Chondromyces crocatus: one gene and its partner. The protein of the gene in region 1 binds, or shares a complex with, the protein of each later gene. Links are inferred from orthologs where the notes say so. Each region holds a gene or a part of one and is shown in the gene's direction. Other genes may lie near its edges.

Region 1 (5,556 bases):
CCGAGATGGCTCATCCCGATGTCGTAGACATCCGGGAAGGCCAGGCACACACGCGCCTCGACGCTCGACCAGTCCTTGACGATCGAGCCGACCTCGCCACCCGTGTAGCGCGCGGGTTTGTCGACCTGATCGAGGAACGCGGCGTACGGATGGTCGGGCAGGAGAGGGAGGTTGTCCATGTTGGGCTCCCGGCACCTAGCACGGTGAGCTGCTGCGCGGCACATCCACCGCAGTCGTGAGGCCGCGCGAGCGGGTCCAGAGAGCGCAGGCTGGAACACGGAGACCCGCACAGCAATGCAATGAATCTGCCTTTAGGACGGAATTCTGCGGGGTTGCAGGGCGGTCAGGCGCCCGATATGGTCCCGCCCTTCATGCCCACTTCCTTCGAGCTGGTCTCGGAATTCAAGCCCTGCGGTGATCAGCCGCGCGCCCTTCAAGAGATCAGTTCAGCGTTCGATCGAGGCGAACAGTCCCAGGTGCTGCTCGGCGTCACCGGCAGCGGAAAGACGTTCACGGCTGCCAAGGTCATCGAGCACCTCCAGAAGCCGACCCTCATCCTGGCGCCGAACAAGACGCTGGCGGCGCAGCTCTACGGGGAGATGCGTGAGCTCTTCCCGAACAACGCGGTTCAGTATTTCGTCAGCTACTACGACTACTACCAGCCCGAGGCCTACGTCCCGGCCAGCGACACGTACATCGAGAAGGACGCGATCATCAACGACGCGATCGACCGGATGCGCCACGCGGCCACGCACGCGCTCCTCTCGCGGCCGGACGTGATCATCGTCGCTTCGGTGAGCTGCATCTACGGCATCGGCTCGGCGGAGAGCTACCACGGGCTCCTCATCAAGCTGGAGAAGGGCGAGGAGTTCCGGCGAGACGAGCTCCTGCGGCGGCTGGTCGACATCCAGTACTTGCGCAATGACGTCGACTTTCACCGCGGCACGTTCCGGGTGCGCGGTGACGTGGTGGAGATCTTCCCGGCCTACGAGGAGTCGCTCGCCATCCGCGTCGAGTTCTTCGGTGACGAGATCGAGGCCATCAAGGAGGTCGACCCGGTCCGCGGGAAGGTCGTCGGTCAGCTCGACCGCTACGCGGTCTATCCAGGGTCCCACTACGTCACCGAGCAGCAGCAGCTCCGCCGCTCCATCGCCTCCATCCGCGAAGAGCTCCAGACCCGGATCGAGTTTTATGACAAAGCGGGCCGGTTCCTGGAGAAGCAGCGCATCGAGCAGAGGACGATGTACGACCTGGAGATGCTCGAGCAGATGGGCTTCTGCAACGGCATCGAGAACTACTCCCGGCACCTTTCGGGCCGGAACCCCGGCGAGCCTCCGCCGACCCTGATCGACTACTTCCCCAAGGACTTCCTGCTCATCGTCGACGAGTCCCACCAGACCATCCCCCAGGTGGCGGCGATGTACCGTGGTGATCGGGCGCGCAAGGAGACGCTCGTCGAGCATGGCTTCCGCATGCCGAGCGCGCTGGACAATCGCCCCCTCAAGTTCGAGGAGTTCGAGGAGCACTACAACCAGGTGCTCTTCGTCAGCGCCACGCCGGGCGAGTACGAGCTGACGCGCGTCGGGGGAACCGTCGTCGAGCAGATCATCCGGCCCACGGGGCTCACCGATCCGCAGATCACGGTGCGCCCGGTGGCGGGTCAGGTGGACGAGCTGCTCGCGCGCGTCCGCGAGACGGTGAGCGCTGGCGAACGTGTGCTGGTCACCACCTTGACCAAGCGCATGGCCGAGGATCTGACCGAGTACTACACCGAGCTGGGCGTGCGGGTGCGGTACCTCCATTCCGACATCGACACCCTGGAGCGGGTGGAGATCCTGCGCGATCTACGCCGGGGTGAGTTCGACGTGCTGGTGGGCATCAACCTCTTGCGTGAAGGTCTCGATCTCCCCGAGGTCTCGCTGGTGGCCATCCTCGACGCGGACAAGGAGGGGTTCCTGCGCAGCCCGCGTTCGCTGATCCAGACCATCGGCCGCGCTGCCCGTAACGTGCGCGGCCATGTGTTGATGTATGCCGACCGCATCACGGACGCGATGAAGCACGCGATCGGGGAGACCGACCGCCGCCGAGCCATCCAGGAGGCGTACAACATCGAGCACAACATCACCCCGGCCACGGTGAAGAAGGCCATCCTGGACCTGTCACCCACCTCCGGCGGGCGCGACTACTACGCCGTGTCCAAGGGGCCGGCCCGCACCGCTTCGCCGCAGGCTGCGCGCGACAAGCTCGACATTGCGGACCAGATCGAGGCGCTGCGGCAGGAGATGTTCACGGCCGCCGAGAACCTGGAGTTCGAGAAGGCCGCGCGCTTGCGCGATCAGCTCCGGAACCTCAAGGCACAGCAAGGCGTCGAGGACGTCGTCGAGGCGAGCGTCGCGAAGCCCACCAAGGAGCGACGGCCAGCATCGAGCGGGTCGGGTCGTCGTCGCAGCACGGCGGGCCCGGCAGGTACGGCGCCCAGCCGGGGGCGGGCCAAGAGCAAGAGCCGCTAGAGCGTGCGCTGGAGGCTGAGCTGCTAGCGCGCTGGCCGAGCGCTGCAGCTACAGCCGGAGGGGCGTTGCGCTGGCGCGGCCTGGCGTACGCAGGCCGAGAGACCTGTGAGGGCGAGCAGGGCCAGGACGAGCAGGGAGCCAGAGAGCCTCATGGGGCCCAGGGTCGCCGTGCTCGCGCCTCGCGTCAAACGCGCAGCGCCCTCAACGGCGCGCGGACCGCCACCTTCCACCATCGAGGCCCAGCGCGTGCTCCAGATAGGCTCGCTTGGGTGCGACCGAGGCCGCGTGGTAGGGGGACGGGAGCCGTCGGCGCCCGCAGCCGGGCAGATCCACGAGGATGCGATCTTCGGGCAGGAGCTTGCCCTCGTCGGCGAGGATCGCGTGCGCGAACATCTCGGCGAAGTCCTCCGTGGGATAGCGCGCCGCGGTGGGGGTCACGAAGCCTGCTCCGACCAGCGCGAGCCCACCTGCACAGACGTCGCGTGCCAGCGTCGCCGGCGTGCGTCTGGGCCGTGTCAGCGCATACCCCGGTACCAGCGGGTCGGGGTCGGCGCCGATCGTGTCCAGCAAGGTCCCCCAGGTCATGGGATCCAGCCCGTAGCGAGGCACGACGGCCCGCACCGTCGCGCCATCACGCGTGCCAGGCAGCGTGGTCGCGTCGGTGGTCATCAGCCGCCACGAGAACCCTGTGAACCCGGTCTCGCCCCGGATCTGCATGCGCCGCTCCCCATCGAGGATGAACTCGCCAGCCAGCAGAGACAGCGCGTGGCCCAGCTCGTGGAGGAGCAGGTAGCGGGCCGCGTGATGCAGCGCGCTGATGCGATCCGAGCCGCGTGGGCGGCGGAGAGGATCGTCGTCACCAACGATGGCCCCAGGATCCAGCGCGAGGGCGCGCCAGTAGAGCGCGGGGACCTCGACGTCTTTCAAGGGTCTATCGAAGGGAAACTGCGCAGCGTCGAGGAGGATGAAGCCTCCCGTGGCAGTCTCTTCGTCGACCGAACACGTCAGAAACACGGCGGCGGCGTCGCTCAGGTTCTCCGCGTACCAGACGCCATGGACCCGATCGAGCACACGCCGCGCGACGGGGTGGAGACCCCGCAGCACCGCCGCCGTCTCGTCGCGTAGCGACGGCGAGAGCTCCGGAAGCAGCTCACCGCGATTGGCGAGGTATTCCCACGCCCGGCTGCGGCAGGCGCCCACCGGCGGCACCAGCTTGTCCTCGACGTTCCCTGGTGGCTCAACCGGTGATCTGGAGAGCACCTCGGCGTAACGTGGGGGAACCGTCCTCGCACAACCGACTGTGACCAGAAGGAGCACTGCGTACAGTGCGCACCTTACGGTCTGGACAGCGTATCCCTCGACATCCGGCGCCAAGGCACGAAATGGCACCCATTGTCAATAGCATTATCTGCGCTGTCGGCCACCGAGGGCGCGCCCCTTTCGTGAGGTGGCGCTTCTTCTGCGGTGGGTTGGCGTGCATAAGATGAGCCTCATGCAATCCACGCTCCGGAGCCGTTTTCCGCTCGTCGTCGCTGCTCTGATGGCTGCAAGCGCCCCCATTGCGTGCGGGGATGACGATGGCGGTCGGAGCACGGACGGTGCGGGTGGGGGAGGTGCCGGGGCCGCTGGTGGTGGTGGCGATGGCGCAGGGGGCAACGACGCGACGGGCGGGGGCGGCGCTGGTGGCGGCGGTGGCGCTGGCGGCGATGGCGTGCTTCAGCTCGCCACGGGGATCGCGTGGCAGTGGCAACTCTCGGGCCTACCCCTCGATACGTCGATCGACGTCCCTGTCTATGACGTCGACCTGGTCACCACCACGGACGCGGAGTTCGCGACCCTCCGCGCCGCGGGTCGCAGCATCCTCTGTTACTTCAGCGCGGGCAGCTACGAGAGCTACCGTCCGGACTCCAGCGACTTTCCCGATTCCGTGAAGGGGAGCCCACTCGATCCCCCATTCCAGGACGAACTCTGGGTGGATGTCCGGAGCGCGGAGGTCCGCCAGATCATGCGCGCTCGGCTCGATCTCGCTGTCCAGCGCGGATGTGATGCCGTCGAGCCCGACAACGTCGACGGCTATACGAACGACAATGGTCTTGGACTCACGGCGACGGACCAGCTCGACTACAACCGCTTCATTGCCGAGGAGGCCCACGCCCGTGGCCTCTCGGTGGGGCTCAAGAATGACGTGGACCAGCTCGACGCGCTCGAGCCGTATTTCGACTGGGCCCTCAATGAGGAGTGCTTTGCGTACAGTGAATGCGATGCTTACGAGGGAAACTTCATTGCAGCGGGCAAAGCGGTGCTCCACGCCGAATATGTCGACGAGAGCGAGACCGCGACCGTGTGCGCGGTGACGCAGCCGCTCGGGTTGAGCACGATCATCAAGCGTATCGATCTCGATGCCTGGCGGGTCGCCTGCCCGTAGACGCGCTCGGTATTTCTCAGGCAGGCTCCAGGGCACGGGCCAGCAAGGGCGCGACGGAGCACAGGGCACCCGGTGTGGACGCGAGCTTCTGGCTGCCAGGGTGGGAGTCGGTGCCGATCAATGTCGTGATCTCTCCGCTTGCCCTGATCTTCTCCAGGGACTCCCCCGGCAGCACCAGGTGGCTCGTCACGGCGTGCACCTTCGTCGCGCCAGCAGCGCGATAGGCCCGCGCGGCCTGCACCAGTGAACCCCCGGTGCGGATCATGTCGTCGTAGATGACCACCTCGCGTCCCGCCACGTCGGCGTTCACGCCCGTGACCCCCAGGCCGCCCTCCCGGCGTTCCTTGTAGACGAACGCAGGCTCGACCCCCAGGTCCCGCGCGAGGCTCTGCACCCACTTGGCGCGTCCTGCATCGGTGGCAGCGAGCACGTACGGGCGGTCGCCCATCAGCGCCTTCACGGCCTCGCAGATGAGCGGCGCACCATAAACGTGCCGTGTCACGTGGCTATCGTCGAAATAATACGCGATGCCGTCCGTGTGCAGGTCGAACAGGAAGACGCGGTTGCCGCCCTCGCAGGATGGAATGGCGGACACGAGGTGGGCTCGCGTCTTCGCCGTGA
Region 2 (4,351 bases), 8.0 Mb from region 1 along the record:
CGAGGCCTCGTCGTGCACCACCGACGACGAGGTGATGCCCTTCGACGTCCCCTCGGCATTCGGCTTCACGATGACGGGGTAACGGAACGCCTTCATCTTCTCGCGGCCGGTCGAGAGCACCTGCCACTCCGCCGTGTCGATACCGGCGGACCGCAAGATCTGCTTGGTGAGGCCCTTGTCCAGGCAGAGCGAGAGCGTCGTCGCGTCCGAGCCGCTGTAGGGAACGCCGAGCAGCTCGCAGAGCGCCGGCACCTGGGCCTCACGGCCGCGCCCCCGGATGCCCTCGGCGATGTTGAAGACCACGTCGGGCGAGGCGTCTGCGATGCGTCGGGGCAGGTCTGGCGTCGCCTCCAGAGGGACCACCGTGTGGCCGTAGCTCTCGATGGCCTCGGCGATCGCCTGGATGGTCTTCGGCGAGTCGAACTCGGCCTCCGCGTCCGTCTCCGCGGCCTCGGCCCGGCGCATGTTGTAGGCGAAGCCCACCCGCAGCGCCCCGCGAGGGGACTTGCGCGGCGCCCCGTCCAGCAGGTGCATGAGCCCACGGCGCCGGCAAGCGCTGCGCACCACGGCCAGAATCACCCCGTCGAAGTCGACCCCCTTCTGCGACGAGGAGACGAACACCGGCTGCCCCGGCTCCAGCGAGGGCAGCCCGTCCACCTCCAAGAAATGCACCTCGTGATCCCGGTCTCCCAGGGACGAGGGCGTGATCCGGAATTCGCAGCGGACGTGGTCCTTCAGGTCCAGGGCGCGCACGATGCGGCCGGTGAGCGCACGAATTCTCTGCGCGACCGTGGAAGGAAGCTGCGCCATCCGGAAGGCGACATGCTCGGTGCGCGCGTTCTTGAGGTAGTAGTCGTAGACGTTGTAAGGACCGGCCACCGCAGGGTCGATGCAGTACTCGACCGGATCGAGAATGCCGTCCTCTCCCAGTCCATCCACGAAGGAGCAGCCCACGTCGAACCCGCGCAGGTAGCGCTCGATGAGCAACCCCGCCTCGAAGCGGGGCAGCAGCCGATCGATGACCTCGGCCAGCTCGTGCGCGTCCTCGCACACGCTCCAGGCGCTGGAGATCCCCTTCGACGACCCCTCGAAGTTCGGCTTCACGATCACCGGGAACACGACATCGTCGAGCGCGCCGCTCTCCAGGCTCGCGCGCCGGATCAGCCGGGCGCGCGGCGTGGGCACCGCGTACGACGCCAGCACCCGCTTCGTCAGCGCTTTGTCCAGCGCGATCGCGTGCGCGTAGGCGTCGGAGCCGGTGTACGGGATGCCCATCTCGTCGAACAGCGACGGATAGAACGCCTCGCGCGTCTTGCCCTTGTGCCCCTCGGCGGTGTTGAAGATCAGGTCCGGCTGGAGCGCCTCGAGCCGCGCGATGACACGCGACGCCGGCCCGCTCACCTCGATGCGCTCCACCTCGTGCCCGGCCCGCTCGAGCGCCGCGGAGATCGCGTTGATCGTCTCCGGACTATCGAACTCTGCCTCCTCGGGAGAGCCAGTGATCTTCAGGTTGTGGGTCAGAGCAATGCGCATTGTCTCCCTCGGATGTGTGCGGGTGACGACGGCGCGTCAAGCCCGCTCCCCTCGCAGCGCAGGCCGTGCTAGCGACAGCCCGTGGCGGAGCAGTACGAGCACGGAGACACCACGCAGGATCCTCGCGTGGTGATGAACGAAGAGCTGAACGGCCCCCAGGCGGACGCGGTCACACACGTCGACGGGCCGCTCCTCATCTTCGCGGGCGCGGGCAGCGGCAAGACACGGGTCATCGTCTACCGCATCGCCAACCTGCTCGCCGGCCATCACGTACCGCCGTACCGTATCCTTGCGGTGACCTTCACCAACAAGGCCGCCGGCGAGATGAAGCTCCGCCTCGAACGCCTGGTGGGCCCCGAGATCGTCCGGGACCTCTGGGTGGGCACGTTCCATTCCGTCTGCGTCCGCTTGCTCCGGAAGCACCACGAGGCCGCGGGGCTGGATCGTGGCTTCGTCATCTACGATGACGCGGACCAGCGCGCCGTCGTGGCCCGCGTCCTCAAGGAGCTCGATCTCGACGACCGCCGCTACCCGCCGCGCCAGGTCCTCTCGCGCATCCACGCCTACAAGCAAGAGGGGCGCAGCCCCGACGACATCGACTCCGACAGCTACTTCGACGATGCGGTGACGCGCTGCTACCGCGCCTACGAGCGTCACCTCAAGACGGCCAGCGCCGTCGACTTCGACGACCTCCTCCTCGCCGTGCTCCGCCTCGTCGAGGACCCGGAGAGCCTCGCCGGCGAGGACCTCCGGAGCCGCTTCCGTTACGTGCTGGTCGACGAGTTCCAGGACGTGAACCACGTCCAGTACCGCCTCGTCCGCGCCCTCTGCCAGAAGCACGACAACCTGTGCGTGGTCGGCGACGACGACCAGAGCATCTACCGCTGGCGCGGGGCCGACGTCCGCGTCATCCGCGGCTTCCGCCGTGACTTCCCCACGGCGAACGTCATCAAGCTGGAGCAGAACTACCGCTCGGTCGGCAACGTCGTCCAGGCCGCCCTCGGTGTCATCCGCCACGCCAAGGACCGCGAGCCCAAGGAGCTGTGGACCTCGAACCGCCCTGGCGATCCAGTCCAGGTGGTCGCCGCCGACAGCGAGCACGACGAGGCGGCGTGGGTCGCCGCGCGCATCCGCGAGCTCACCGAGCAGGGCGTCTCTCCGCGCGAGATCGCCGTCTTCTACCGTGTCCACGCCCAGTCGCGCGTCCTCGAAGAGGTGCTCCGCTCCGAGCGCATCCCCTACCAGATCATCGGCGGCACCCGCTTCTTCGAACGCGCCGAGATCAAGAACCTGCTCTCGTACCTGCGCGTCGTGGTCAACCCGAGGACGGACGTCGACCTCCACCGCATCATCAACGTCCCGCCCCGCAAGATCGGCGCGACCACCATCGACCGGCTGATCCAGGTCGCCGACAACCTCCAGGTCTCCCTCTACGACGCCATCCAGCCCCTCGCCGAAGGCGCCATCCAGGACGCCCACACCGGGAACAAGCCCAGCGTCACCCCGCAGATCCGGAAGAACCTCCTCGCCTTCCGCGACATGATGGAAAAGCTGCGCGAGATGGCCCGCGAGGCCTCCCCGAGCCAGCTCGCCGAAGAGATCCTCGAGCGCACCGGCTACGCCCGGCTCCTCAAGGAAGAGGACAACGCCGAAGCCGACGCGCGCCTCCAGAACCTCCACGAGCTGCTCCAGTCCATCCTCGACTACGAGGAAGAGATGAAGGCCGCCGGCGAGCCCGCCCTCCTCACCGGCTACCTGGAGCGCGTCAGCCTGACCTCCGACGCCGACACCCTGGAAGACGTCCCCAAGGTCGCGATGATGACCATCCACGCCGCCAAGGGCCTGGAGTTCCATGCCGTCTTCCTCACCGGCATGGAAGAAGATCTCTTCCCCTTCCGCAGCATGGAGCCCTCACGCAACGACGACGTCGAAGAAGAGCGCCGCCTCGCCTACGTGGCCGTCACCCGCGCCCGCGAGAAGCTCTGGATCACCCACGCCTCCCGCCGCGCCATCTTCGGCCAGACCCGCTACAACGCCCCGAGCCGCTTCCTCAAGGACATGCCCGCTTCCGCGGTCCGCGGCGTGCTCACCCCCGCGAGCCAGCTCATGGCCCGCCGTCCCGAAGGCTCGGGCGGCTTCGGCATGTCGCAAGGTGCAGGCCGCTTCGGCGGTGGCCGTGGCGATCGCGACCGCTCCGCAGGCGCACGCTTCGACGACGGACCCCGCCTCGCCTGGCGTCACCCCCAGCAAGGCGCCATGGGCTCCGCCGGCAGCGCCAGCCCCCCGGCCGCCCTCCGTAACCTCCCCGTGCGCCCACCGACCCCGTCAGCCACCGCCGCCCCTGGCGAACGCTTCGTGGAACGCGAGCCCGATGTCGAGAGCGACGGCGAGGCCATCTCCTTGCGCCGCGGCTCCCGCGTCCAGCACGACCGCTTCGGCCTGGGTACCGTGAACAGCATCGACCCCGGCCCCGACCCCATCGCGAGCGTCACCTTCTCCGGCTGGGGGACCAAGCGCATCATGGTCCGGTTCCTGAAACCGCTCGAAGGGAGATGAGCATGACGGGGGGGATCACCATCGGCGTCGACCTCGGCGGCACCAAGATCGAGATCGCAGCGCTGAAGCTCGATGCGCGGCTGCACGCCTCCGGACCCCACCCCGCCGGCCCGAGTGCCTCCGCGAGCAGCACCTCCAGCGCGAGCACCGCCGTACCCGACGTCGTCGCCCGCCGCCGCATCCCCACCCACCGCGAGCGCGGCTACGACGCCGTCCTCGAAGAGACCGCCACCCTCATCGAGTCGTTCGCTGCCGAGCTGGG

Evidence for each region. Proteins that work in one complex are often made in the same cells at the same time.
Region 2: the proteins of uvrB (region 1) and CMC5_RS09680 are in contact, whole or in part, in a crystal structure (PDB 7EGT), measured with the Thermus thermophilus proteins. The link is inferred for Chondromyces crocatus from one-to-one orthologs. Residues at the interface, in WP_096411307.1 of Thermus thermophilus: Glu23, Leu25, Arg26, Asp27, Gly28, Glu29, Arg30, Phe31, Arg55, Glu326, Asp327, Phe328, Glu379, Ser382, Gln383, His398, Gly400, Arg401; in WP_096412145.1 of Thermus thermophilus: His654, Arg656, Phe657, Gln666, Asp668, Glu669, Lys680, Arg681, Leu682, Ser683, Lys685, Tyr686, Ala687.

The regions. Positions count from the first base shown.
Region 1 is NZ_CP012159.1:10,579,353-10,584,908, reverse strand. The notes cover bases 1-2,940. They hold uvrB (excinuclease ABC subunit UvrB), read left to right. Parts: upstream 1-371; coding sequence 372-2,510; downstream 2,511-2,940. Other genes in these bases: CMC5_RS38385 (hypothetical protein), read right to left, coding at 2,712-2,940; CMC5_RS38395 (TIGR03960 family B12-binding radical SAM protein), read right to left, coding at 1-179. Also shown: more of CMC5_RS38385, read right to left, coding at 2,941-3,770; CMC5_RS38380 (endo alpha-1,4 polygalactosaminidase), read left to right, coding at 4,003-4,935; prs (ribose-phosphate diphosphokinase), read right to left, coding at 4,952-5,556. UniProt on the Escherichia coli protein: The UvrABC repair system catalyzes the recognition and processing of DNA lesions. A damage recognition complex composed of 2 UvrA and 2 UvrB subunits scans DNA for abnormalities.
Region 2 is NZ_CP012159.1:2,605,671-2,610,021, reverse strand. Bases 1,309-4,351 are described here. They hold CMC5_RS09680 (ATP-dependent helicase), read left to right. Parts: upstream 1,309-1,614; coding sequence 1,615-4,089; downstream 4,090-4,351. Other genes in these bases: CMC5_RS09675 (ROK family protein), read left to right, coding at 4,092-4,351; CMC5_RS09685 (D-alanine--D-alanine ligase family protein), read right to left, coding at 1,309-1,533. Also shown: more of CMC5_RS09685, read right to left, coding at 1-1,308. UniProt on the Escherichia coli protein: A helicase with DNA-dependent ATPase activity. Unwinds DNA duplexes with 3'-5' polarity. Translocates on single-stranded DNA with 3'-5' polarity. Initiates unwinding more efficiently from a nicked substrate than double-stranded DNA.